2 regions of the Rhizobium sp. 01L419 genome follow, and region 2 is predicted to be linked to the other one. Evidence: predicted binding sites of a transcription regulator. Region 2 holds the regulator's gene; the other holds the start of a gene.
What was found. The regulator PhoB, encoded in region 2, activates phosphate uptake and scavenging genes when phosphate is short. The targets are predictions, from matches to a motif close to TGTCATNNANCTGTCAT.

Region 1 (3,412 bases), on a different contig from region 2:
GGAAGGTGCGGTCGACGGCAAAGGGCGTCTGGCGCACGAACATCCAGGAAACCACGAGGACGAAGAACAGCGCCAGGAAAAAGCCGATCGCCGGCGAGAGGAAAATCGCGCCCACCGTCTTCAACAACCCGCTCCAGACGATCGAGCTGACGCCGACCTTCGCGAGCCCCGCTCCGACAAGCCCGCCGACCAGCGCATGCGACGACGATGAGGGTATGCCGAACAGCCAGGTGACGATGTTCCAGACGATCGCCCCCATCAGCGCCGCAAAGATCACCTGCGGCGAGACGATGGCCGGGTCGATGATGCCGGTGCCGAGCGTTTCGGCAACATGCAGGCCGAAGAACAGAAAGGCGATGAAATTGAAGAAGGCGGCCCATGCGACGGCATATTGCGGCCTCAGCACCCGGGTGGAGACGATCGTCGCTATCGAGTTTGCCGCATCATGCAGCCCGTTCAGAAAATCGAAGAACAGCGCCACACCGATCAGGCCGACCAGCAGCGGAAGGGAGAGAGAGGCTTCCATCAGACGTTCTCGATGACGACGCCGCTGATTTCGTTGGCCACGTCCTCGAACCGGTCGACGATCTTTTCCAGGTTGGAATAGATCTCGCTGCCGATCATGTAGGCCATGGCATTGCCGCTGGGCCCATGCCGGCGATAGAGGTCCTTCAGCCCTTCGTCATGCAGCTCGTCGGAGCGTCCCTCGACCCGGGTGATCTCCTCGGCAATCGCCGACAGCCGCGAGGCATTGGCGCCGATCTTGTCGAGCAGCCCGATCGCCTGCTGCATCAGGATCGCTGCCTTGATGATCTCGCCGCCCATTTCCCGCATCAGCGGATCGAAGCTCGACTGCTCGAAGAGCCGGATGATCTTCACCGTCTTGTGCATCATGTCGATAGCATCATCCATGGACTGGATCAGATCCTTGATGTCGCCGCGGTCGAAAGGCGTGATGAAGCTGCGGCGGATCGCCAGCAGCACCTCGCGGGTGATCTGGTCGGCTTCGTCCTCCAGCGCGACGATACGGTCGCAATTTTCCTGAACCGCCTCGCCTTTCAGGAGCTTCTCCATCGCCTCGGCTGCTGCCACCACGGTTTTCGCATGCCTGGAGAACATATCGAAGAAGCGGTCCTCCCGCGGCATCATCTTGCGAAACACGCTCATCATCTCGGGCGATCCTTCCCTGTGCGAACGACTGTCCATAGGAGACTGTCATAAATCTGTCATAAAGCGTCGCAGGCAATTGATCGAAAAAGTAAAATTTGACAATGCTAGATGTCATGAAATCCAATAAAAAAGGCGCAAAATCCCGCGCCGGCACATCCCAGCCACTGCTGAAGCAACTTGCAGCGAGGCCCGAGAAGCTCTTCTCCGGCGCCTTTCGCCAGCAATATGGCGCGCTCTGCTTCCGTCGCGGGAATGCCGGCCACGATAACAAGAACCCCGCAAACAAGAGTCCCGAGATCGAGATCCTCGTCGTCACCACGCGTGACAGCGGCCGATGGATCATTCCCAAGGGCTGGCCGATGAAAAAGAAGAAACCGCATGAAGCGGCCGCCATCGAGGCGTGGGAGGAAGCCGGCGTGCGCGGAGCGGTCAGCAAGCATCCCATTGGCCGCTACACCTATCTGAAGGAACTGGACGACGGTGACGTCGCTCCCTGCATCGTCGATATCTTCCAGATCGAGGTGGAGGCAGCACAAAGCGAATTCAGGGAGGTCGGCCAGCGCGTGCTGGACTGGGTCAGCCCCGATGAAGCGGCACGGCGCGTGCGCGAACTCGAACTGAAATCCCTGCTCGTCGATTTTCGCCCCCGGCACGGCAAGCAGAAACAGCGCAAGAAGAATGGTTGATTGGCAGGCATCCGGGTTCTGTTATCTTGCACTTACAACCATCACCTGTTTGACGCCGGGCCGCCATCGTAAAGCGGCGGATAAGCCGCAATTCGAGTCCAGCTTCGCGCAACTGGCAGGAATTGGCCTGCCCGAATGGGGAAACACCGATGCCCGGAGCATCATCGAGCGCGCGCATGCAAACAGGCTTCCATGCGATTTTCGTCCTGTTGGTCCTCTGCCTGCGGCCAGCAGTCGGGATGCCGCGATGTCCTCCGCAGAATGAGCTGCTGGCAAAGGCGAAGGTGGTGGTCGAGGCCAGGGTGAAATCGCTTTTCATCGGCGAATCCGGTTTGGTCGTGACGAACGAATTCCCGACCCGGATGATCCGGGCGGATCTGGAGATCAGGAGGGTCATTAAAGGCGAATTCGCCGGAAAGGAGGTGACGATGTATGGCGCAATGTTTCCCCCAGGACCGTACCGGGAGTTGAGCCTGATGGCATTAGTGGCCGGGTATGACGGTCACGACACCTTCGAGTGGGAGCTCTCATCTTACGAGCTCGGCGATACCGGCATGTCGCTCTTCGTAATGAGCGACTGCATATACTACAAATTTCCCGACCTCATCACCAATCCGCAATGAGAGGCCATCGATGCTGCCCTACTGCCGGTCGCCCTGCTTCTCCTGCGACATGAGCTGGCTGAGCGTGGCTGCCGGGATCGCATCGGCGGCGTAGGTGAAGGTGCCCGACGATTTCACCTCCTCGGCCGCCCGCAGCAGTGCACCAAGTGCCGCGCGCGCAAAGGATCCGCCCACGCTCACACGGCGCACGCCGGCAGCCGAGAGTTCGGCAACGCTGTAGCGCGGCCCTTTCAGGCCCATCACCACGTTGACCGGTTTGTCGACGGCGGCGCAGACGGTTCGAATGGCGTCGATATCAGGCAGCCCGGGCGCATAGAGCACATCGGCGCCGGCTGCAGAAAAAGCCTGCAGTCGCCGGATCGTGTCATCGAGGTCGGGCCGGTTCCAGAGAAAATTTTCTGCCCTCGCCGTCAGCAGGAAAGGCAGTGTCCGCGACGCTTCCGCGGCGGCCTGCACGCGTTCGGCGGCCTGCGACAGATCATAGATTGGCCTTGCCGGATCGCCGGTGGCGTCTTCGATCGATCCGCCGATAAGACCGACTTCGGATGCCAGCCGGATCGTCTCGGCACAGATTTCGGGCGCCGCACCAAACCCGTCTTCGAGATCGGCCGAGACGGGAAGATCGGTCGCACCAACGATCTCGGCGGCATTGTCGAGGATCTCGCCCCGCGTCAGGCTCGCAAAGGAATCCCGCTTGCCTTTCGAAAAGGCATAACCGGCGCTGGTCGTCGCCAGGGCCTCGAAACCGAGGCTCGTCAAAATCCGTGCCGAGCCGGCATCCCACGGGTTCGGAATGACGAATGCCTCATCCCGGTAGTGCAATGCCTTCAGCCGCTCGAACTTCGCCTGTTGCTCCGCCACGACTCTCCTCCTCCGCAAATGACAGCGAGGCCAGACTAGCAGTCGCGAACAAAATGTGAACGATTTTGTGCC
Region 2 (3,412 bases):
CAGCGCCGCGAGGTCGGCAACCCAGTGATCCATGTCGTTGCCGGTGCCGGGCTGGTCGGACCGGCCGTGGCCGCGCCGGTCGTGGGCGATCACCCTGTAGCCGTGATGAAGGAAGAACATCATCTGGGCGTCCCAGTCATCCGCTGTCAGCGGCCAGCCGTGGCTGAAAACGATCGGCTGGCCTGTGCCCCAGTCTTTGTAGAAGATGTTTACGCCGTCTTTAGTCGTGATTGTAGGCATCGCGTCGCTCCATCTGCGCTGTTAAACATTCATTCGAAGATAATAAATCACTAAATAAAGCCATTCATCCACGCGCTATTGCAATAGCCGACGCAAGATTGCCACGCATGCCTCAACTTTCGAGGCCTAGGCACATGATCCGACACAAGAATTGGTCAGTCTCACATAATGTAGGTCAGCGCCGATGATTGCAGGTCACGACAGGTAGGCTTTTAGACATTTAGCTTTCCTTCTCTGACTGGACACAGTTCACTGCGAAATACTTCCGGTGAGGCGTTCGACTATGTCCCTAGATTGCGGCGTTAATTAAATCCCCCTTTTATCAAGGACAAATACCTTGTACGTTCGAGCTATGCCTTAAAGGCATAGCGAGGACGCGATGGAACTCAGGCATTTGCGTTATTTTATTGCTGTTGCGGAAGAGGGAAGCTTACTGACCGCAGCCGAGCGGCGGCTACACACTTCCCAGCCCTCACTCAGCAGGCAAATTCGCGATCTGGAAACCGAAGTCGGTGTAAAACTGCTGGAACGGCAGCCGCGCGGCGTGACGCTCACTGCCGCCGGTAAAGTGTTTCTTGATCACGCGCGGCTGGCGTTGTTGCAAGTCGAGGCGGCTGCGGAAGGGGCCCGGCGGGCAGAACAGCCGCAAAAGCAGTCGTTCACTATCGGTTTTCTCGCAGGGCAAGAGGTCGTGTGGCTACCCCACGCACTGCGCATTATTCGTGAGGAAGCGCCGGAGGTTGAAATCATATTGTCCAGTCAGTCTTCCCCGGACCTTGCTCTGGCGCTGATGCGAGGCAAGCTGGACGTCGCTTTCCTTCGCCCCGAGACGCAGAGTGTTGGTGTGTCGTTCAAGTTTTTAGCCAAGGAGCCACTGATCGCCGTGCTGCCGGCTGACCATCGCTTGACGTCGCAGAAAAAGATCCGGCCACAGGATCTTGCCCGCGAAACTTACGTCAGTTCGGCTAGAATTTCTCCGGTATTGCAATCCCTGATCCAGGAGTACGCGTCGAACGTTGGGATCACACTCAAGGCAGAGTACGAAGGTGAAGGCCTGCCATCAGCAATGTCGCTCGTCGTGTCTACAGGTGGAATAACGCTTATTCCGCTTTATGCGCAAAATATGCTGACGCCAAATGTCGTTGCTAGAGCACTTGAGGGTGTGCCTCCGACAATTGATCTCACCTTAGGATACAACGATTCAAATTCCTCACCTTTGCTCCGCCGATTTTTGTCTCGTTCTGATGAATTAGTCGCCAACGTACAAAATCAGAGCATCATCCGATATGCTGAAGTTCCATAGCAGAGCTCACGCTCATCTTGGTGACGGCTTCGATTGGCTAACGCCAGCAAGCCGACAGTCCCCTTCCGGCCCCAAATCAGTCGATGCTCAAGGCTCAGAGAATGTTCGCAATCGGCGCATAGCAGATGTCCCCGTCATCGCTTGAGCCCTCGCGATGCAAGGGGCATGTCGGTCAAGGTGTCAGCAAGGCAACGCCTACTCTTAAAAAGCCCACCCGAACAAACAAACGGGCCGCCCGGGAAAACCCGAGCGACCCGTTCGTGACCTCCGATCACTCGGATCAGGCTTCCATGGAATATCCCGCGCCGCGGACGGTGCGGATGACATCCTGCATGTTGGAGAAATTCAGCGCCTTGCGCAGGCGGCCGACATGGACGTCGACGGTGCGTTCATCCACGTAGATATCGTGACCCCAGACGCCATCGAGAAGCTGCGAGCGGGAGAAGACCCTGCCCGGCGACGACATCAGGAATTCCAAGAGGCGGAATTCGGTCGGGCCGAGGCGGACTTCGCGGCTCTTGCGATGGACGCGATGGGTTTCGCGATCGAGCTCGATATCACCACATTTCAAAACGGTGGAGAGAACCTCCGGACGGGCGCGTCGCAGCATCGCCTTGACGCGGGCAACGAGTTCCGGCGTGGAGAAGGGCTTGACGACATAGTCATCCGCGCCGGTCGAGAGACCGCGAACGCGCTCGCTCTCTTCGCCGCGTGCCGTCAGCATGATGATCGGCAGACGCTCGGTTTCCGGCCGCATGCGCAGCCGGCGGCAGAGCTCGATGCCGGAAACGCCCGGCAGCATCCAGTCAAGGATGAGCAGGTCCGGGGTGCGCTCCTGAAGCCGGATTTCGGCCTCGTCGCCACGGAGGATCGTATCCACCTCGAAACCTTCAGCCTCGAGATTGTAGCGGAGAAGCACGCTGAGTGCCTCTTCATCTTCAACAACTGCAACTCTTGGGATCATGCGTGTCAGTCTCCTAATGCATGATCCTTAAACCGGGGGTGATTTAAGCAAGGGACCATGCAGGAACTCGGAATTGGCTGCGACCCTTGCGCGCCCCAGCGCGGGGCGCGCACGCAATCGGCAGGTCCGGATTACTCCGTCACCGCACCAACGGTATTGGAGCTGTCGTCCTTCGGACGTTCGCCCTCCGGCTGGGCGCCGGTTGCCATGTAGTAGATCGTCTCGGCGATGTTGGTTGCATGGTCGCCGATGCGCTCGATGTTCTTGGCGCAGAAGAGAAGATGCGTGCAGCTCGTGATGTTGCGCGGATCTTCCATCATGTAGGTCAGGAGTTCGCGGAACAGCGAAGTGTACATCGCGTCGATCTCGTCGTCGCGTTCGCGGATCGCATTCGCCTTGTCAGCTGAACGATTGGTGTAGACGTCGAGCACTTCCTTGAGCTGGACGAGCGCCAGTTCGGAGAGATGCTCGAGGCCGCGGGCGAGCTTGCGCGGAACGCCGGTGCTCTGCACCGCGATGACGCGCTTTGCCGTGTTCTTGCCGAGATCGCCGACGCGCTCGAGGTCGGCGGCGATGCGGATCGAACCCATGATCTCGCGAAGGTCGGAGGCCATCGGCTGGCGACGGGCGATCGTGACGATCGCCTTGTCGTTGATCTCGCGCTCGGCGTGATCGAGGATCACATCGTCGGAAATGACCTTCTGAGCAAGCGCGGTATCGCCGTTGACGAGCGCGCGGACAGCGTCGCCGCCCATCTGTTCGGCAAGGCCACCCATCTCGGAAATGCGCCGGGACAGGAATTTCAGATCGTCATCGTAAGCAGAGAAAATATGTGTTGATGCCATGGGGCTTTGTCCTCGAAATCGGGAAGGCTTCACATCGCCAAAATCAGCCGAAGCGACCCA

Region 1: a site for PhoB is predicted at 1,214-1,230, ahead of AC1DUP_RS24895 (DUF47 domain-containing protein). Genes of this name have one in related genera too.

Annotation. Positions count from the first base shown of each region.
Region 1 covers NZ_JBFTSM010000014.1:51,002-54,413, reverse strand. The annotation lists gene AC1DUP_RS24900 (inorganic phosphate transporter) at 1-526, opposite strand, end outside; gene AC1DUP_RS24895 (DUF47 domain-containing protein) at 526-1,170, opposite strand; gene AC1DUP_RS24890 (NUDIX hydrolase) at 1,284-1,856, shown strand; gene AC1DUP_RS24885 (hypothetical protein) at 2,006-2,479, shown strand; gene AC1DUP_RS24880 (isocitrate lyase/PEP mutase family protein) at 2,498-3,340, opposite strand.
Region 2 covers NZ_JBFTSM010000003.1:128,257-131,668, forward strand. The annotation lists gene AC1DUP_RS07600 (alpha/beta fold hydrolase) at 1-240, opposite strand, end outside; gene AC1DUP_RS07605 (LysR family transcriptional regulator) at 620-1,543, shown strand; gene phoB (phosphate regulon transcriptional regulator PhoB) at 1,824-2,507, opposite strand; gene phoU (phosphate signaling complex protein PhoU) at 2,639-3,352, opposite strand; gene pstB (phosphate ABC transporter ATP-binding protein PstB) at 3,396-3,412, opposite strand, start outside.